DNA from 4 places in the Bacillus sp. 37MA genome. Region 1 is predicted to be linked to each of the others. Evidence: riboswitches for the same ligand, from Rfam matches in the RefSeq annotation. Region 1 holds a riboswitch; each other region holds the start of a gene.
The links. A riboswitch is a leader RNA that binds a small molecule or an ion and turns the genes downstream of it on or off. The one in region 1 is predicted to bind thiamine pyrophosphate.
Positions count from the first base shown of each region.

Region 1 (5,362 bases):
ATTATACTATTCGAGCAGAAAGGGATGTTGACATTGAGCATTCACCGTCTTCATTTATAAAAATAGCCTTGAATTTCTCATTAGTGAGAAACATCAAGGCTTTATATCGTTCATTATTCTCTTTCTTTTTAATTGCTGCCTTCAACAGCCGCTTTCAGTTCTACAGCGGCCTGTTTTACGTCATCTGCAAGGCTAATCGTTGAAATCACCGAAACACCGTCTGCGCCAGCAGCAATAACGGGCGCTGCATTATCAATGGTAATACCGCCAATGCCTACGATCGGGATAGTAAGATTTTGGGCCCGCATCGTTTTAATGAGTGCCGTTCCTGCAACTGGCCCCGTATCGGTTTTCGTACCTGTCTGATAAATCGGACCGGTTCCGACGTAGTCTGCACCGTCTGCGATTGCTTTTTTCGCTTCGTCCATCGTATGAACGGATACACCAACGATGCCTCCGTTTATTTTTCCCCGGACGCTAGAAGCTGCTTCGTCTTCCTGTCCGATATGTACACCATCCGCGCCAATTTCAACGGCCAGTTCGATATCATCATTTACAATAAACGGAATATTTGCTTCTCGACAAAGAGCTTGTAGACGAACAGCCTGCTCTTTTTTTGCGCTTCCTGCCAATGCATCTTTTCCCTTTTCACGAAATTGGAACATTGTAATACCGCCGTCAATCGCTGCTTGCAATGTCTCTTCAATCGACCGTTTACAGTTAGGTGTGCCTGCGATAAAGTAAACGGCCAGTTGTTCTCTTTTCATTAGCATCCACCCCGCTGCCGGTACGCCCAGTGATTCGTCGGACCGTGCCCGCTGCCGATGTTAATTCCATCTTCAATCGCCGCCTGAATAAATTGTTTCGCCATTTCAGCTGCTGTTCGCACAGATGCACCTTTCGCTATCGCTGCTGTCATCACGGCAGAAAATGTACAGCCCGTTCCATGCGTATCTTTCGTGTCAATTCGCTTTCCTGTAAATGTGTGGAACTCTTCACCATCGTACAGCAAATCATATGTCACGGCTCCTTCGTCATGTCCGCCTTTAATGAGCACATTTTTCACACCGAGTGCCGCAATCACCTTCGCTGCCTCTTTCTTATCTTCCTCTGATCTAATCGTTCGCTTTGAGATCACTTCTGCTTCCGGGATATTCGGGGTCACGACGAGCGCAAGCGGCAGCAATTTTGTTTTTAATGCTTCCATCGCTTCTTCCTGTAATAGCGGCGCGCCTCCTTTTGCGATCATGACTGGATCCACGATAACATTTGTAAAATGATGTTCTTTTATTTTCATTGCGACTGCTTCAATAATGTCAGCCGAGAATAACATGCCCGTTTTCAATGAATCTACGCCAATATCCGACGCAACCGCATCAATCTGCTTCTCAATCGCTTCCACACTCATTGGGTACACACCGTGAACGCCAAGTGTATTTTGTGCAGTGACAGCTGTTAATACGGATGTGCCAAATACACCAAGCTCTTGAAATGTCTTTAAATCGGCTTGAATACCTGCTCCACCCCCACTGTCCGAACCAGCAATGGTTAATGCTTTACGAATCGTCATTGGTTCCATTCCTCCCATTTCGCCTGTTGAATGATTTCATCTCTTCCTGTTAACGATAATTCATTTAAAAACGCTGTGGCAAACGTACCTGGACGATTTGGCCCTGATGTTTCTACTGCGCGCTCGGCTGCTACCCCGTAAAAGATGAGTGCGGCGGCCGCTGCTTTTGCATAGTTTTTTTCGACTGCACAAAACGATGCGATCACTGAACCGAGCAGACAGCCCGTTCCTGTCACACTCGTTAAGATCGGATCGCCATTTTGAACAATAAATGATTCATTTCCTGCAACGACATCTTCCGCTCCTGTAATAACGCACGTGACGCCGAGCATTTTTTCTGCTTCTTTTGCAAGATGACGAACATTCGCATTTCCGCCGCCATCCACGCCTTTTACTTGAACCGATTGTCCACATAAAACCGCAATTTCACCGGCATTTCCACGTAAAATGTCCACATTTACTTCCGCTAAAATTCGTTTTGCACTTTCGGTCCGGTATGGTGTTGCACCTGCTCCAACAGGGTCAAATAACACCGGAACACCCGCTTCGTTCGCTGCTTTTCCTGCTAAAATCATTGCATCGACTTTCGATGCTGTTAACGTACCGATGTTTAACACAACTGCACCGGCGATTTTCGCCATATCAGCTGCTTCTTCCACTGCATCTGCCATGACCGGTGAGGCACCGAGTGCAAGCAGACCATTAGCCGTAAAGTTTGTGACGACTGTGTTCGTTAAATTATGTACGAGCGGTTTATTTTTTCTGACATGTTCAAGCAATTCTGCTGCAAATACATTGTTCATCTGTTTCCATCCTTCCTACTTTTTAAAAATGTTTGTTTTCTGTAACCGAATGGCTACGATGACACCAAGAATAGAGCCCGTTATACTGCTGATGAGAAAGGCTGGCATAAAAAAGAGGGCGGCTGCTTCCATTCCTAAAAATAGATTTGCTATTGGTACAGATACAAGAGATGCTATTACACCCGTTCCCATGATTTCACCCGCTGCCGCAAATGAAGGCTTCTGCCATTTCTTATAAGCATAACCTGCGAGCAGCGCGCCAATCATACTTCCAGGAAACGCAAGAAGCGAACCGATCCCTAACAAGTTTCGAACAACAGCTGTCATAAAAGCAATGACAAGAGCTGGACCTGGTCCAAGCAAGATCGCAGACAACACATTGATAGCATGCTGCACAGGATACGCTTTGGCCACACCCGCCGGGAACCAAATAAATGTGGCGCCAAGTACAGAGATGGCTGTCAACAGTGCCATGATCGCCATATTTTTCGGTGAAAACATAAAATTCCTCCCATACAAAAAACCAGATCAGCAATACGTCTGATCCGGTTTGTCGTCAGTGATTGCTACTTCCCTACGCCGGTATTAACCGGATCAGGTAGTTGGGGTTAGGATAAGAATTCCCTCTCAGCCATGATATTGGCACCCCCAGTAGTCCTGTTTATTTTTTCATTAATTTTTGTACGGTCACAATAAGTTCTTCAATGACTTCAAGATCGCCTTCTTGAATGCGTTCAGTCACGCATGTTTTTACATGCCCTTCTAAAAGCATCGCTGCTACACTGTTTAATGCAGACTGTGTCGCGGCAATTTGCGTAACGATATCATCACAGTACATATCTTCTTCAATCATGCCTTTTATTTCGGGAATCTGCCCTTCAATGCGGTTCAGACGTGTCACTAAGTTTTTCTTGACACTTTCGGGATGGTGGCTTTTCTGCTCTTCGGCGGCACATGCCGCGTGTTCTTCCATCATGGCCGTCAACTCCTCTTATGCCAACTATAATAACATAAAAAAGACCGGCGCGGGGCCGGTCAACATTGATTACGCTTCAAATACGGTTACTTTTTTCATTTTGTCGCCTTGTTTCATGTTTTTAGCTGTTTCTAAGCCTGATGTAACCTTTCCAAAAACAGTATGAACTCCATCTAAATGAGGCTGTGGCTCATGTACTAAGAAGAACTGACTTGAACCTGTATCTTTCCCTGCGTGAGCCATTGATAAGCTTCCTGCCTCATGTTTGTTAGGATTGTTGGCAGTTTCACATTTGATCGTAGTGCCGCTTCCGCCCATTCCTGTACCTGTAGGATCGCCGCCTTGACTAACAAACCCCGGGATTACTCTGTGAAATACAACGCCATCATAAAAACCTTCATTCGCCAATTTTTCAAAGTTAGCTACTGTGTTAGGAGCATCCCCTGGGAAAAATTCAATCTCAATTTTTTCGCCATTTTCCATTTCAATCGTACCTTTTTTAGCCATAACAAACATCTCCATTTCAGATAAAATTAATCAGTCTTCATGATAACATTATTAGCGTCATAAAAAAAGCAGAGAGCTTTTTATCATGCCTTTACCTTCTATGACTCATAATTTTTGTTTTTTTCCATAAACATTTTACTCCTACCTTTTTGTGAAATGTTTTCCGCTTTCAAGATGACTCTTTTTTTCATATAATAGAAGTATTCTAGAAAAGGGAGTGTGATAGTGATGAAGACACGTCCCGGATTGCTGTGGAAAGCAGCTGTATTGTTTTTACTGCTTGCAGCCGGTGTATTCTGGTATGTACAGAAAACAAATGTAACGACCGTTATTCCATTTTCGTCAGTGGAAAACATTATCCAAAAAGAAAAGGGACAAGAGGTCGGGCTAGAAGAACATCCAGATGGTACTCTTCATATTTCCACGAAAAGCGGAGAATATACGTCTTATATTTCGCCCGGAAGTACAGCTGTGGATCGATTGAATGAAACGTACAATATTCGCTACGAATATGTAAAAGCGGAGGCGTATGAAAATTGGATCGCCATTGGTTTCATTTTAATCATTGCAGGAATCGGGTTTTATATTTATCGCAAGAAAGGCGGCGTTGGTGTTGCCCATTCAATGAAAAATAGTGTCTCTCATGCCCGTCCACTGCCGAATATCACATTACAAGACGTTGGTGGTTTGTCAGATGAAATGAAGGAAGACATCTTGCAAACACTTTCCATATTGAAAGAAAAAGACTTGTCCACACGACTTGGCATCGAACCGCCACGCGGCATTTTATTGTACGGGCCACCGGGTACGGGAAAAACATTGCTTGCCCAAGCCATTGCTCGTGAAATGGGTGCTTCCTTTTTCTCATCAAGCGGATCAGCTTTTACCGAATTATTTGTCGGCGTCGGCGCATCACGTGTTCGCAATCTGTTTAAAGAAGCCCGGAAACAAAAACCAGCTGTCATTTTTATCGATGAAGTGGATGCGCTGGCTGGCCGCCGGAAAACAAATGGCGGTGAAGAAGGTGAAAAAACATTGACCGAACTGCTCGTACAGCTCGACGGCGGCCACGATAACGACGGGCTGCTCTTCATTGCTGCAACGAACCGGAAAGATATGCTGGATGAAGCGTTTCTTCGTCCCGGCCGCATCGATTTCTCGTTTCATGTGACACTTCCCGATGCAAGAGGCCGGAAAGAAATTATCGACATTCATGCGCGCGGCAAAAATATGGCGGACAACGCCGCCGCCATGCTACATGATTTAGCTGAAGCAACCGTCGGCTTTTCCGGCGCTGAACTGTCTGCTTTATTTGAAACAGCTAGCAGAAGTGCGATCCGGAGTGGCCGTGACACAATTGAAAAGAAAGATTTTGACTATGCGCTTGACCGGACCATTCTCGGCACGTCAACGCGTCCGCTCGCCGATCCAGCTACGAAACGGCGCGTGGCGATTCATGAAGCGGGACATGCTCTTGTTGCCGCACTCACAAAGCCAGGTTCCGTC
Region 1 covers NZ_KB889752.1:452,870-458,231, reverse strand. Annotated here, with positions in the region: gene thiE (thiamine phosphate synthase) at 129-767, opposite strand; gene thiD (bifunctional hydroxymethylpyrimidine kinase/phosphomethylpyrimidine kinase) at 767-1,570, opposite strand; gene thiM (hydroxyethylthiazole kinase) at 1,567-2,373, opposite strand; gene thiW (energy coupling factor transporter S component ThiW) at 2,389-2,874, opposite strand; TPP riboswitch at 2,928-3,033, opposite strand; gene A3M5_RS0102450 (metal-sensitive transcriptional regulator) at 3,035-3,349, opposite strand; gene A3M5_RS0102445 (peptidylprolyl isomerase) at 3,419-3,856, opposite strand; gene A3M5_RS0102440 (AAA family ATPase) at 4,085-5,362, shown strand, end outside.

Region 2 (5,362 bases), 3.0 Mb from region 1:
GCCTGGGCAAATAACGTTTACACGCACTTTAAACTGTGCGAGTTCAACAGCAGCCATTTTGCCGAGACCGACTTGACCCGCTTTCGTTGTTGCATAGGCAGAAAAACCAAAATTTTTAAATGTCCTTGTTCCATTAATAGACGATGTAATAATGACGCTTCCACCATTTTTTTTCAAATAAGGTATAGAATATTTTAACGTTAAAAAGGTGCCGGTTAAATTCGTCATTATAACGGAATTCCAGTCGTCCGGATCCAAATGTTCAAGCGGTGTAAATGTCCCATTTTGTCCGGCATTTGCAAATACAATATCGATGCCATCCCACTTCGCAGCCGCTTCATTAATCGCTTTTTCCATCTCATCTGCTTTTGACACATCCGCTTTTACATGCAAAGCACGGTCTTCGCCGATTTTTTTCACAAGATCATCTGAATTTTCCGGGCTCCGATCCAGAAGGATGACATTGGCTCCCGCTTCTGCAAAACGAATGACTGTTGCGCGGCCAATGCCGGAACCCCCGCCTGTGACGAGCGCTGTTTTTCCTTTTAACGAAATATTCATTTATTTTTCTCCTTTCTTAATGACGCATACTGGTTCTCGAATCGTAACTTTCTCTTCTATAAAAACGGGTAACCCATTTTCCTCTATTTTAAACAAGGCAAGTTCATTTGAATCTTGATAAGCTGTAACTAAATACGGTGCGTCCGGCAACACGTAAAAACTGCGTGGTGTTTTCCCCGCTCCTTCTACGTGACGCGGCTGTGAAAGTGCACCTTCTCCTTGAATATCAAAAATAGCAAACCCGTTCCATCCACGAATAGACACGTATAGAAACCTCTTGTCGGGACTAAATTGTAGATCAGCACCTGTATGCACGCCGGTGTATCCGGCCGGAAGCGCAGCGATTGTGTCTAAATGCATAATATTTCCGCCAATTTCCACCTTGTAAATTGAAACAGTTGAATCTAGCTCATTTATGACATATAAAACCGGCAAGTCCGGATGAAAAAGCGCCATTCGTGGTCCCGAACCCGGTGCTGTTTTCACTTTCTTTACGAGCTTAAGTTCATTTTTTTCATATACAGCAAGCGTATCGGTTCCAAGGTCGCACACGACTAGATGCAACCCATCTGGAAACGGTGTAACAGAATGAACATGCGGTGCATCTTGCCGTTCTGCATTCGGTCCGCTTCCTTCATGTTTCACAAATGCCGTTTTCGTCAAGCGATCGCCGTCGCGTTCATATTTTGTCACTGATCCCCCATAATTGGCGGTCCAGGCTGATGTGTCTTCTGCATAAATATGACATGGTGCCATTTCACCCGCATCTGCTGTCGCTCGTCTATCCAATCCTTCTTCATCAATTTTAAAAAGATCTACCTGACCCTTCATCATTTCGGATGCCGCAAATAAATATCCTTCTGCTTCTGCTAAAAAAGATGGATTTTCAGCACCGGCGTATCGGCCCGTCACATTTAACTTTTCATTGTCCGTATCCACATTTACCTTATAAATGCCTGGTTCTTCTTTTTTCGCATAGCTGCCAATCCAGATTATATAATTCAAACAGTCATCTCCTCTATTTTAAACATCTCTTTTCTTATTACCCGCCATTCTCTTTTTCATACGTAAAAAGAAAAGTTTACACTTTTTCTGGTATATATTTTTCAGCAAACGTATGAAATTGGCGGGCTGACTGCCAGAACCGCACAATTCAGAGAAAAAACATGCGACATTAAAAGAAATGCTGTTTGCCTACAAGATACATTCATATAACTGATCACTGTCGTATCACTCGGCTTTTTATTAATAGAGCTCCCTTACTCATTTTATCGGATTCATTTTCATCGTTTTTTTAACCGGCACATTCCGCTTATTTATTACGCAGAGAACCGTGAACCTAGTGTCTACTCAACACTAAAAAAGAAAAAAGCTCAAACGCGATGGACTGCGTCTGAGCTTTTTTCTTAATTATTTATTTGTTTGTTTCCATCATTTAAATGAATCAATTCATCGACCGTTAATTCATAAAGCTGACGGTTACCATATTTAAAAATCCCTTTTTTCATTAACCGTTCAATCCATATCATTTGTTCCTTCTCTGTTTGCATACGGCTTCCCCTTTTTTCTTATTACCTTTATTCTATTCCCTATATGCGCATGTTATGAAACATATTTCACGACATATTTTTACAAAAAATAAAATAAAGCTTGTTTTCAAATAAATTCCGTCATTTTGTCTTGTGCTTTTACAAATCATTTTCATAGGTGACATTATCTGAATAATATGATAAGCTAAAAAAAATTGAATATTAATCCACTGGAGGTGCCTTTTTAAAAGGCTGAGATCAAAGTGATTACTTTGGGATTCCTGGAACCTGATCCAGTTCGTACTGGCGTAGGAAAGTGGCGAGACCTTTATTTATATTGTGTTATTTATACAGCGCTGCTTTCCATACTGGGAAGCAGCGCTTTTTGTATGTTTAAAAATGGAGATGATGCATTTGATTCATGCAGTAACGGACGGTACCGGCCTTTCTGAAAAAGCTATAGTGACTGCTGCCTCTCTTTATCCAAATGTTGAAGCGATTTGTATACGCGAAAAGCAGTTATCTGAAACAGACATTGATTCAAAAATAAAGCACATGATAAAACGCGGCATCTCGCCCGAGAAATTAATCGTTCATTCCTGCCCTGATATCGCTGTTCGTTATAGATTACAAGGGGTTCACTTTACGGAATTCGATGAACGCTTGAAAATATTCAAGCGTTCCCATCCAGACATCCAGGCCGGCAAATCTGTTCATTCTGTAGATACAGCGAGACAAGCAGAGATAGATGGCGCTGACTACATTTACTTCGGCCATATTTTCACGACCCCTTCAAAAGAAGGTCTCCCCGGTCGCGGACTAAATGCGCTGCGCGGTGTAACAAAGGCCGTTTCTATTCCTGTCATCGCAATCGGCGGCATTCATTCCGGTAACGTGAAAACAGTAATTGAAGCGGGCGCGGCTGGTGCGGCGATGATTTCTGCTTTTTTTAAAAAAGAGGAGTGAAAACGATGAGACGATACGATGTCATTATTGCTGGCGGCGGTGTGATTGGCTGTTCAATTGCCTACCGGCTAGCGAAATCTGGTTTGTCTGTGGCGGTGTTTGACGCCGGTACAGCAGGTAAAGCGTCGATTGCAGCAGGCGGAATGCTCGGTGCTCAAAATGAATTTGAGTATGAAAACCCGCTTATGAATATAGCACTTGAAAGCCGGGCGATGTTTCCAGATCTTCGCGATGAGTTGTTCGAAGAGTCCGGTGTGGATATTGAATTGCGCAAAGCCGGACTGTTAAAAGTAGCGGCTACAGCCGATGATAAGCCAGCTCTTCTCAAGCAGTATGCCTTTTTATCCGGCAAAGATGCATCTGTTAAGTGGCTCGAACCAGATGATGTGCCGTCTGTAGAGTCGTGTATGTCAATTGAAACAGCCGGTGCCATTTATTTAGAAAAAGACAATCAGGTGAAAGCACCGTTGCTTGCCCGCGCGTTTTTGCAGGCGGCGGTGAATGCTGGTGTGCACGTGTACGAACGAGAGGCTGTCATTCGCGTCGTAGTGGAAGCGAATACAGTATGCGGTGTACAAACAGCCCGCGGAGTGTTTCATTCAGACCGGGTCATTAATGCGGCCGGCGCGTGGAGCGGTACATTATTTGCGGAAGCGGATTTCATGCCTCCGATCATTCCGGTAAAAGGCGAATGCATATCAGTGAAACTGAGCGAAGCGGCGCCTGTAAAAACCGTTTTTGCCGTTGATGGCTGTTACATCGTGCCAAAGCGCAATAAGGAACTGTTGATTGGTGCGACATCTTATCCCGGCTCGTTTGACTCATCTGTTACAGCAGGCGGCATCCGCTCTTTATTAAACCGGGCGGCGCGGCTTTTGCCAGTGCTTGACGAAGGGATCATTGACCGTACATGGACCGGGGTGAGACCGCAATCATCTGATGGATTGCCAATTATCGGCGCCCATCCTTCGATTAAAGGCCTTTCCATATGCACAGGTCATTATCGGAATGGTATTTTATTAAGTCCTGTAACCGGGGTGTTAATGGAACGGTATTTGAATGGCTGTGAAAAAACAGCCGCTGTTCTTGCTCCTTTCTCTCCATCCCGGTTTCAAACAAAAAAGGAGGAATTACTTGTATGAACATGACCGTAAACGGACGTGACGTGCAACTTCCAGATCACGTCACAACAGTTCGCGATTTGCTTGATCACTTTAAGTTGAATAAAGAAATGGCTATTGTTGAACTTAATCAATCGATTTTAGACAAAACAACACGCGATGATGCGGCGCTCAGTGATGGCGACCGGATTGAAATCGTTCAATTTGTAGGAGGCGGATAATATGTTAAACATTGGACCTTATTCATTTAAATCTAGATTGTTGCTCGGAACCGGGAAATTCCCGAATTTCGATATTCAAAAAGAAGCGGTAGAAAAATCAGAAACAGAAATTTTAACGTTTGCGGTACGCCGGATGAATATTTTCGAACCAAATCAACCGAACTTTTTAGAAAAGATTGATGTAAAGAACTATACGTTGCTGCCAAATACGGCTGGCGCGAAAACAGCGGAAGAAGCGGTCCGCATCGCAAAACTTGCAAAAGCATCCGGACTTTGTGACATGATTAAAGTCGAAGTGATCGGCTGTAATAAAACGCTATTGCCAGACCCGATTGAAACACTAAAAGCATCTGAAATGCTGCTTGAAGAAGGGTTTATCGTTTTGCCCTACACGTCAGATGATGTGCTGCTCGCAAAACGGCTTGAGGATCTTGGCTGCCACGCGATTATGCCAGGTGCATCGCCAATCGGCACAGGTCTTGGCATTATCAATCCGCTCAACATCCGTTACATTATTGAACAGTCTTCTGTACCAGTTATTGTCGACGCTGGAATTGGCGTGCCTTCTGATGCGGCAAAAGCGATGGAACTCGGTGCCGATGGTGTCCTTCTTAACACAGCAGTGTCGGGTGCAAATGACCCAGTGAGAATGGCTGAAGCGATGAAATACGGCGTTCTCGCAGGACGTGCCGGATTTGAAGCTGGACGTATCCCGAAAAAGATGCATGCTGCTGCTTCAAGCCCACTGGAAGGAATGAGTGTACTTTGACCGAACGGTATTCGCGCCAAGTACTATTCCCCGGGATCGGAAAAAATGGGCAGGAAGCACTTCGCAATAAGCATGTCTTAATTATTGGAGCTGGTGCACTCGGTGCAGCGAATGCCGAAATGATCGTCCGTGCCGGCGTTGGCCGCATCACAATCATTGACCGGGATTATGTTGATTTTTCCAACTTACAGCGTC
Region 2 covers NZ_KB889752.1:3,494,636-3,499,997, reverse strand. Annotated here, with positions in the region: gene A3M5_RS0119255 (SDR family oxidoreductase) at 1-561, opposite strand, end outside; gene A3M5_RS0119250 (lactonase family protein) at 562-1,566, opposite strand; gene A3M5_RS24940 (Fur-regulated basic protein FbpA) at 1,968-2,111, opposite strand; TPP riboswitch at 2,313-2,422, shown strand; gene A3M5_RS23320 (thiamine phosphate synthase) at 2,505-3,056, shown strand; gene thiO (glycine oxidase ThiO) at 3,062-4,198, shown strand; gene thiS (sulfur carrier protein ThiS) at 4,195-4,398, shown strand; gene A3M5_RS0119225 (thiazole synthase) at 4,400-5,167, shown strand; gene A3M5_RS0119220 (ThiF family adenylyltransferase) at 5,164-5,362, shown strand, end outside.
Region 2: it holds a riboswitch for thiamine pyrophosphate, as region 1 does, so the genes downstream of both, A3M5_RS23320 (thiamine phosphate synthase) here and thiW (energy coupling factor transporter S component ThiW) in region 1, are expected to answer to the same signal.

Region 3 (5,362 bases), 3.2 Mb from region 1:
CGACTTCTTGTAACTTGTGCACCGGTGCTTCTTGAAACACGAAAATGCGGTCTGATAAAAAGAGTGCTTCATTCACATCATGCGTGATGAACAAAATCGTTTTTTCACGTTTTCCCCACTGTTCTAAAAGCCACTCCTGCATCGACAGCCGCGTAATCGCATCGAGTGCGCTAAACGGTTCGTCAAGTAACAGGACATTTGATCCTGTTAAGATTGAGCGTAAAAACGAGACGCGCTGTTTCATTCCACCGGACAATTCACCAGGGAATTTGTTTTCAACGCCGGTTAAACCAAACTCATCCAGGAGCGGCAAAATGTGTTTTTGGGCGTCTTTTTTGCTAATGCCGCTAAGTTCTAACGGCAGGGCAGCGTTGTCCATTACTGTCCGCCATGGCATTAATAAATCTTGCTGTGGCATATAGCCGACTTTGCCATGACGGTTTTGATGGTTTTCACCGTTGATCAAGACCGTACCTTCGCTTTGAATTTCAAGCCCGGTGATGAGACGGAACATCGTACTTTTCCCAGAGCCACTTGCACCGATGATCGTAATGAATTCGCGGTCGTAAATGGTCATGTCGAGATGATCAAGAATCGGTTTTTGGCTGCCGTATGAGAACGACACGTCCCGGAATTCGAGCACCGGTTTACACATCGCCAGGCCACATTACTCCGTTGTATGCCATGTCCCAGAACATGTATTCAAAACGGGTTGTGTTTAAAAAGATTTCTTCCAGTTTCGCGAGTTCCGCTTCTGACTTGCCAACTGTGTGCTCATCTAAAAGATCGATGCACCATTGTGCCATCTGGCCAAATTCCTCTGATGCATACATATTGATCCATTCGCCGTACAGCTCATGATCAGCAGCTCCGGGGACCCTATGCAGTTCTTTGCCGATTTCCCAGTAACTCCATGCACAAGGGAGAACAGCTGCAATCACCTCTGCAAGTGTACCGTTCTGGGCCGCGTGCAGCATATAATGTGTGTATGCGAGTGTAATGGGCGACGGTTTGGCAGTCTCTAACTCTTCTTCTGATATGCCGAATCGGGCCGCGTATTGCCGATGAAGTGACATTTCTTCGTTTAATGTTCCGTCCAGGAGCGCCGCGAATTTGCCCATTGTCTGAAGATCATCCGCTTTGACCGCACCGAGTGCGAACACTTTCGCATATTGAATTAAATACAAATAGTCCTGCACCATGTAAAAACGGAACTTTTCCGGGTCAAGCGTACCGTCTGCTATTCCTTTCACGAAAGGATGATCGTGATTTTGACGCCATATCGGTAGTAATTTTCCATGTAATTGTTCACTGAATTTCATTGACTTTTTCCTCCTTTTCCTTATTCGTCCAATCATAAATAAATTGAATCATTACTTTCGTATAGTCGACGAGTTCGTTAATGGCAAGCTGCTCGTTCACCGCATGGGCATGACGCAAATGGCCAGGTCCATAAATCGCTGTCGGTATACCCGATGAACCGAGCCAGCCGCCGTCTGTGACAGATGGTGACACATCAACAACTGGTTTTTCGTCGAATACAGACACATGTGATTGAATAAGTGATTGAACAGCCGAATGATTAGGATCAACTTCAAACGACGGGAATATTTCACCACGTTCTTCAATCATGGATGTACCTCCCCATTCAAAAATCGGCGGGTTTTCCTGCATCCAAAGATCGCCTTTCGCTATGTTACGAATATAGTCTTCCACTTCTTTTGCAACTTGTTCATGCGTTTCATCCGGATAAAAATGAACAGTAATCCAGAGACGGCACTCATCAGCGATAAATGCCGCATGCCTTCCCCCTTCAATAACCGCCGGATTGATTGTCGTCGTGCCAGGCGGAAAGCCCGGATAGCTTTTCATGACTGCCCAATGACGCTCCAATTCTTGCAAACCATTGATAACTTTTGTCATTTTTTCAATCGCACTAGCACCCATCAACTTGCCGCCGGCGTGAATCATTTGCCGGCGCGTCGCATCGTGAAACGTCTGCTCACTTTTTAGCGTAATCCAGCCGGTAATGACGCCACCCTGCCCTTGAATATGTAGGTCACTCGTATCAACGACGAGCGCAAAATCAGCCATATAGCCGCGTTTGCAGCATTCAAGCGTGCCCGCTTCACCGACTTCTTCGCCAATAACCGACTGAAACGTTAGATCACCAGGGAGTTGAATACCCGCTTCATGCAGCAGCTGAATAGCAAATAGGGCACCAGCAAGGCCCCCTTTCATATCAGCAGCACCCCGTCCGATAACCGTACCATTTTTCACAATAGGTGTGAACGGATCGGTTTCCCATTTCTCATCGGGGCTTACTTCCGCTACATCTATATGGCCGTTAATAATCAGACTTTGATAGTTTCCGCTGTCCGTGCCTTTTAGCGTTCCAACAACATTAGGATCGTTCGGATACACATCCCATTTATCAATCTTGAACGCTCTTTTTTCAAGAAAGTCGGCCATGAATTGCTGTGCCTCACTTGTGTTTCTCGCAGGCGGTGCCGGTGTTTTAAACGATATCAATGTTTTTAGTAGATCGATAAGTTCATCTTTCCGTTCATCGATTTCATTATGTAGTTTTTGAATTTTTTCCATGTTGTACTCCTTTCCGTAACGCAAAAAATCCGTCTCTTCGCAGGGAAGAAACGGATGTGATGACGTTATAATGGAGTGATACAACGGTTCAAGACACCTCTTCCCTACGCCGGCATTATCCGGTTCAAGTTATAAGGGTTAAAGCAGTTCGCCTCTCTCAGCTCCATTATGAGCACCCCCAGCGGTGATTCCTATTTAATTTAACCTTATTAGTAGTTTTATCACATTAAAGTAGTTTATTCAATGGCAAATACAATTTTCCCTAACTGCTCTGCTTTGTCTATGCGTGTAAATGCCTGCTCAAATTGATCAAGCGGATACACTTGGTCAACAATCGGATGTAACTTGTACTGTTCGATCAATTGTATCATTTCCTCAAGCTCTTCCCCACTGCCCATCGTCGAACCAAGCATATTGAACTGACCGTAAAAGAATGCACGCAGGTTAAACGTTACTTCGTCGCCTGCTGAAGCACCGAACGTAACAATTGTACCACCTTTACGAAGTTGATTGAGCGATTTACTGAATGTCGCTGCACCGACGCATTCGATAACGAGATCCATTTTTTGATTGTTTAGTGCTTCTGCCCAGTCACTTTCTGAATCGATCGCTTTGTCCGCACCAAGTTCGATTGCTTTTTGCCGTTTTGCTTCTGAACGGGACGTGACAAAAACGCGAGCGCCTGCTGCTTTTGCAAATTGTAAAAGGAATGTTGCCACACCACTGCCGATACCTGGAATGAGGACATTCATGCCTTCTTTTACCTGGCCGCGAGTAAATAGTGCACGGTATGCTGTCAGTGCTGCAAGTGATAATACTCCCGCTTCTTCCCATGACAGATGCGCCGGTTTTAAAACAGCATTTTCAGCTGGAATAACGATCGATTCCGCAAATGTGCCATGAAACGGCAAGCCGACAATTTCAAATCCTTCCGGCGGCGCATCGCTGTTTTCCTTCCACCCAAGGCCCGGGTTAATGATGACTTCATCGCCCACTTGGACAGACGTCACCCCTTCACCAACCGCGTCAATGATACCCGCCCCGTCTGATCCAATAATGAGCGGCGGCTCGTTTTCTTTATGCCGATGCAAAACGAACAGGTCGCGATGGTTTAATCCGGCTGCTTTTAATTTCACCCTCACTTCCCCTGAAGATGGCAACCCTTCTTCCATCTCACGGTATGTAAGCCCTGCTATTCCTGCTTGTCCTTCGTGAACGACTGCTTTCATAATATCCCCTCCAAGTAGGTCTCTGTGCTATAATTTTAACATATAAGTAATAATTTGAAAGGATTGAAGCAACATGAATTCGTTTTTCAAACAATTTGCAGGACATGATCTTTCATTTATCTTAAAACGGTTTGCGGAACTTTTTCCTTTTGAAAACCTAGATGTTTTAAATAGATATGAACAGGAAATCACACCAGAATTCCTGAAAGAGAAACTAATCGATAATCAGCGTGGGGGTCTATGTTATGAACTGAATGCTCTGTTATTTTTAACGTTGAAAGAGCTTGGTTTTGACGTACAACTCACGACTGGCACAGTGAAAAATGAAGGGGTTTGGGCAATTGATCATACGCATGCGACCGTGTTGCTGAAACAAGATGGACACCTTCATCTTGTTGAGAGTGGCTTCGGTAACCGGCTGCCGCTCTCCCCACTTTTATTGGACGGTGAATCTGTATCATCTCCAGCCGGGACATTCAGATTCCAGATGGTTACAACAGAAAAAGGCACATTAGCAATGGAACAGCTCGTAAACGATGAATGGATCGTACGCTATGGGTTTTCTCCTGAGCCTGTGAACTGGAGCGAATTAACGAAAATGAAGGAGACGATTCACCACGATGAGCGATCGACTTTTACACAAGCTCCGGTGATCGCTGGCATTACAGGCGGCGGAACGTTTTCAATCGCAAGGGACCGGCTTCGTTTGAAATGGCCAGATGGATCAGAAAAAATAGTTGAATTTGAACATGACAATGATTTTTTAAAAGAAGTCACCCGTTACTGCTCACCATCTATTGTGAAAGAAGCTGAATTATATTTAAATGCTGAATTTCGTGACGAAAAAAGAAACGAAAGTAAAGAAGGCGATCACAAATGAATATGTGGCATGAGCGCTTTAAAGTAAATGAATATGTATATGGAAAAGAACCAAATGAATTTATCCGAACTGCCGCTCCATTCATTAAAAAAGGTGGTCAAGTTCTTTCAATTGCTGAAGGTGAAGGTCGAAACGCCGTTTTCCTAGCCGGTGAGAAATTCATAGTTAACACATGGGATTATGCACAGTCCGGCATCGATAAAACGGAGAAACTTGCAATAGAAAAAGGTGTCGTTGTAAACATGGAACTGCGTGATCTCGCCGACGTTGAATGGCCAGAAAACAAATGGGATGCCATCATTCACGTGTTCGGACACTTTCCTGAGCCGATTTTTAACCGAACAATGAAAGGCATTAAAAAAGCAATTAAACCGGGTGGCCTGTACATTGCTGAATTATTTACAACGGACCAGCTTCGTTTCAAATCCGGCGGACCCCGGGCCATCGACATGTTATGCACACCTACTCAAATAATGAAAGAATTTGACGGCTGGTATAGTAAACACTTTTTTACTGGCGAAGCAGAACGAAACGAAGGCCGGCTGCATCAGGGCACAAGCCATGTCATTCAGTGTGTATTGCAAAAGCCACAATAATGGTATTTAACTTTGTTTCCATAGGAGATGTTGTTGACATGAATTTGCCGCAT
Region 3 covers NZ_KB889752.1:3,628,854-3,634,215, reverse strand. Annotated here, with positions in the region: gene A3M5_RS0120010 (ABC transporter ATP-binding protein) at 1-655, opposite strand, end outside; gene tenA (thiaminase II) at 648-1,322, opposite strand; gene A3M5_RS0120000 (acetylornithine deacetylase) at 1,309-2,604, opposite strand; TPP riboswitch at 2,689-2,794, opposite strand; gene A3M5_RS0119995 (zinc-binding dehydrogenase) at 2,841-3,833, opposite strand; gene A3M5_RS23355 (arylamine N-acetyltransferase family protein) at 3,907-4,713, shown strand; gene A3M5_RS0119985 (class I SAM-dependent methyltransferase) at 4,710-5,309, shown strand; gene A3M5_RS0119980 (DUF3267 domain-containing protein) at 5,348-5,362, shown strand, end outside.
Region 3: it holds a riboswitch for thiamine pyrophosphate, as region 1 does, so the genes downstream of both, A3M5_RS0120000 (acetylornithine deacetylase) here and thiW (energy coupling factor transporter S component ThiW) in region 1, are expected to answer to the same signal.

Region 4 (5,362 bases), 410 kb from region 1:
ATCAAACAATAACATCGTCGCAACACTTAACCGCCGTTTTTGCCCTAAACTTAGAGTAAAAGGGTGAGCATGATGATGAGATTCCAATCCAAACTCCTGTAACAGTTGTTTTGTTTTAGTATTAATTAGCTCTTCAGGCCAATTTCGTTGTCGGCCGCCAAAGGCAATTTCCTCAAATACAGTATCTGTTATAAATTGAAGTTCTGGATTTTGAAAAACAAAGCCTGCTTTTTCATATAATTCTCGATCTGACCATTTTTTTAATTCCGTATCTTGAAAGTGAATTTTACCTTTTTTTATCGGCTCCAAACGAATAAGACTTTTTAAGAAGGTGCTTTTCCCACTACCATTTTCTCCGACGATTGAAATCCATTCACCTTTATGTATTCTTAAATTAATGTCTTTCACTATTGTCTTTTTCCCATAGCCAATCTCAACATTTTCTGTACGGATAAAAATATCCTCTTTTCCGTATTCTTTCGTTTTTACTAGCGGCTTCTTTCCATACATTTTCGATAGTTTGATCGCTAATGGGTGTGAGTCATTTCGAACAACTTCCGTCCATTTTTCTGGAAATACCTTAGGTCGCCAAATACCCGCTTCTTCCATTTGATGATTAAAATTTAACAGAATCTCTTTTGGCTCCCCATCCCCGATAATATCTCCACTCTCATTTATGATAATGACCCGATCCATCCATTCGATGCAGCCATCTAGTACATGTTCTACAAATACCATCGTTTGGTTTGTCTGTTGGCCAAGTTGATTCAATAAATCAAATATCTCGTTCCTGCCAGCAGGGTCAAGTTGGGCTGTTGGTTCATCAAAGAACAATACTTCTGGTTCTAATGCTAATAAACAAGCTAACGCCAATCTCTGTTTCATCCCACCTGATAGTGTTTCAATTGGTGTTTTTTTATCTATCTTTAGCCCTACTTTATTCATCAAGTCAGAAATCATTTTGTCCATATCTTTTCGCGGAATTGATCGGTTTTCGAGACTAAAAGCAATCTCTTCATCCACATGAAGCATGCAAAATTGAGAATCAGGATCTTGAAACATCACACCAGCATCTTTCCTGAGAAATACTTCACCACTTAACTCTGCCTCAATATGCTCAGGGATAATCCCTGCAAGAGCGGAAATCAAAGTAGACTTCCCGCTCCCACTAGGCCCTAGTATTAATACTTTCTCTCCTTTATTTATTGACAAAGTAATATTACTGAGTATTTTTTCAGATCGATTATAAAAGCGAATGGAAAGATCTTTACATCCCAGAAACATTTTCATTGCCGATTTCCCTTTTCCTTTTTTCCTTCATAATTTCATATTGTTCTAAAACACCTGTTTTTGCGAGTGCGTCCACGACTACCTTCGCTAACAAACCACCAAGAATCATTCCGCTAATGATATGAATTACTAACGTGGTAAAAAGTACTCCCGTAGTGTAGTATCCAAAACCGTTGGCCATTAAGTTATAGATCATGCCTCCAACCGCTGCAAGAGCCCCCGATAGCATTAATGTAAAGAGAGTGTAGCGTTTATATCTGAATATCGCGAATGCAATTTCTGAACCAATACCTTGAAAGACACCAATTAAAAGAGCTGATAGACCAAAATGACTTCCAGTTAATAATTCAACAGCTGCTGCTGCAACCTCTGCAATAAACGCAGCTCCTGGTTTACGGATTATATACGCTACTATTGGACTAGCAATCACCCAAATTCCAAACATAAAACCTGCACCCGTCGGCCCCACAATAGCGGAAATCGGAATCCAAAGCGTAGACCATCCTAAATAGATCACTCCACAAGCCACCGCTAGAATGACAGTAAGAACGACTTCTTTCATCTTCCAATCCATCATTTCACTACCTCCATTTTTACAGGCCATTCTTCAAGTTTATAGGCCATATCCCAAAACATATATTCAAGCTGACAACTTAATAAGAAATGCTCTTTCATCTTTTCTTTTTCTCTCTCTGTTGCTTCCTTTGCCCACTCATCTAAACGGGCACAAAATTTTGGTGTTATCGAATCTGTACGATTACCATAAAAATTTATCCACTCATAAAATGGATGAGAACGATCTGGATTAACCTCAGTTAATAATCTTTTTCCAATTTCCCAATATGTCCACGGACATGGTAATAACACAGCTAAAATTTCCCCTAATGTTCCTTCATGTGCAACTGTAAGCATATGACGGGTGTAATGAAGGGCAGATGGAGCTAACGGATACCCTTGTAATACCTCAAATGGAACACCTGCAACTTGACAAAAATTATTATGTGGATGGGTTTCACTGTTTAAAACAAATGAAATTTGCTGATTAAACATAGCCATATCTTCACGTTTCTCACACTTTGAAACCGCTATTCCATAGATTCTGGTAAAGGAATTCAAATATTCAAAGTCCTGTTTAACATAATGAATTAATTGTTCCTTTTTTAATTCTCCATTGGCAATTCCTTGTACAAAAGGATGTTCAAAAATCGCATTAAAGATAGGCGTTGCTTCTTTCCTCAGTTCTGCTGAAAAACTCATACTATTTCCCCCTTATTGGTTAAATGGGAAGACACTAGATGAAGCGACTAAAAATTAAAAACGAAAAAGCCGCTCCAAAAAAGGAGCGGCAGAATAATTGTATATATCCATACACAGACTCCACTTTCCTACGCTAGTATTACCTAGATCAGGTCCAAAGGGTCCAGGATCACTCCTGTCTCAGCCATTAAATGACTCCCCTAGTGGTCTTCCTATTAATTTAATATTTACTCTACACACGCTTTCTAATAAAGTCAATCAAAATTCCAAAAATTTTCATGAAGCTGACAACACGAACATGCTATTTGATTTTTTAGATCCCTAGATGTTATAAGTTATATATTTGGGAAGAAACTTGGACTTCCATTTATCAAACGATTTGGTTCAAGGGTACATATTACCGAAAAAAATATTAATTGGACTCAAAATTATTTTAGGTAAATAATGATACTTTTTACCTAAAATGGGAAGACAAAAACATAATTCTTTTGAATTGTGCTCTGTTAAGGTCTAATATTGATTTTTGTCTGGTTTCTTAAACTAATGCACCCGTTAGTTGAATAAAAAGATTAATGGATTTCTTGTAGCAATAATTCCATTTCATCTTTCAGACTGCTTCACATTTCCTCACTCTGCTCTCCCATCACTTCTGCTGATGGGTATTTGTTTCGATAAATAACAGCATGTTTTAGTTTCAAATATGCACTTAACGGAAAATCAAATTCATTCCATTTTTCGCGGTAGCCAACGAGACCATTTCTTTTAAAATCATAATTAATATTAAGAATGCTAGCGGTATGGAGTATTCGACTGGTACTCAAGTCTTTCTTGAAAAGAAAATTGAAGATGTATGGTATAATGTTCCTATGAAAGCTGAATCTTTTACTGAAGAAGCAATTATTCATCCTCAGTAATCTATTCATGAAGCAATTTATAAATGATGGCAGCTACAATAGCTCCTAATGTTGTAGCTACAATATAAATCCATAAATATTCTAATTGTCCAGACATAAGCGCTGGACCTATATCACGAGCAGGATTCATTGATGCCCCACTTATAGGTCCAGCAAACATTAATTCTAAACCTATTGTTGAACCTATAGCAATACCTGCAAAGGATTTTACTGCTTTTCCATGAACGGCTGATCCAAATATGACCATCATTAATAAAAAGGTAAGTATAAATTCCAATACAAATGATTGCTGCCATGAATATCTAGGCATATTCGCTCCTAAATTAGCTACATTACCGAACATCGCCAATAAAGTTGAACTTGCTGCAATAGCTGCAATGATCTGAACAATAATATATTGAATAGCTTCTTTTATAGAAATATCTCGACTAACTAAAAATCCAATCGTTACAGCAGGATTAAAATGAGCGCCAGAAACGTGACCAAACGTATAAATTAACGCTATAACGACTAAGCCGAATGTTAGGGCAATGCCTATATGTGTTAAACTTTCTGTCAATGTGTTACTGATAATAGCTCCAGTACCGGCGAATACTAAAAAGTAAGTACCAATAAATTCCGCAATTAATTTTTTCTGAGTTATTCCCGTATTCATAATTAAAAATTAATTCCTCCTATTTTAAAAAATCAGAAATTTTAAACTAAAAAGCCACCTTAAGAAACTAAGTATTTTATAACATGTACATTCTCCTCCTTTTATGAAAATGATAATCATTATCAATTATTATAATATTAAAAGGTACAATAATTGTCAATACTATTTTTATATAATAAGTAATTTGCAGATATATTGTCCTCCTTTTCTGGTGATCGGTCGCTTTTGTTGCTTTGAAATAAAGTTTGATCAAAACACGCTCTTTCTATACTCAATTGGATCATTCTTTTATAAAAAAGTTTGATCATTTCTGTGATCCTTCCTCAATTAAAGCGCCCGATTGTTGAACAAAATAAACCTTTTTTCCCTTTCTGCCTTTTTAATATAAGTGAGGATTAAGCCCGAAATCTCACACATAACAAAATATCTAATATATATCTATCGTTTAAAGGACAGGCATTTTATATAACTGAAAACGATCTCGTTATTTTTCTTATTCAAAATAGTTGTTTTCTTGTTTAATTTGATCTATTCTCATTTTTCCCCATTCATACATCATCTCAACGATTGGTAATAACGTCATACAATGTCAGTCATTGAATATTCGATTTTCGGAGGAATGTCTGGATACACTTCTCTATGAACAATTCCATCATCTATGAGTTCACGTAATTGATTTGTTAATATCTTATAGGATATTTTTGGGAAAAGCCTTTGAAGTTCGCTGAAGCGATGTGGCCCTTCTACACCTAAATGCCACAAAACAACAACTTTCCATTTTCCACTAATAATTGATAAGGTATATTCTTTTTCACAATGATAATCATGATAACGTGAAAACTTGTTTGGAAAAGAAGCCCTTTGGAATTTATTCCGGACGGCTTCTTTTCATAATTTGATGAATTAGCGTTTTCGTCTTCTAAAGAAACATTTCTACTTTATTAAAAAATTCAGTACCAACCATTTAAAAAGTAACGAAAACGTTTTTCTTAACAGTCTACTTTTCTGAAATAACGATAAACTTTTTCTAATTTCTTTATTTGTTTTCCCTTAGGACTTTCCATATTGCCAAATTCAAAAAACTTCACTTTTTTGATTCCTACAAAATTAAATAAGGCTCTTTTCATCAATATTTTATGTGCATTATTCAACCAGAGAAGCGGATAATTTGTAGGTCCCTTCATCGTTGAAATACAAACAACCGATCTCCCCTTCAAAAGTCCTTCTGGCAGAAGTCCACCCTTAT
Region 4 covers NZ_KB889752.1:859,488-864,849, reverse strand. Annotated here, with positions in the region: gene A3M5_RS0104760 (ABC transporter ATP-binding protein) at 1-1,290, opposite strand, end outside; gene A3M5_RS0104755 (ECF transporter S component) at 1,268-1,864, opposite strand; gene tenA (thiaminase II) at 1,864-2,547, opposite strand; TPP riboswitch at 2,656-2,759, opposite strand; gene A3M5_RS26560 (immunoglobulin-like domain-containing protein) at 3,345-3,461, shown strand; gene A3M5_RS0104740 (MIP/aquaporin family protein) at 3,463-4,116, opposite strand; partial or broken gene A3M5_RS24360 (winged helix-turn-helix transcriptional regulator) at 4,610-4,908, opposite strand; gene A3M5_RS0104735 (NAD(P)H-dependent oxidoreductase) at 5,106-5,362, opposite strand, start outside.
Region 4: it holds a riboswitch for thiamine pyrophosphate, as region 1 does, so the genes downstream of both, tenA (thiaminase II) here and thiW (energy coupling factor transporter S component ThiW) in region 1, are expected to answer to the same signal.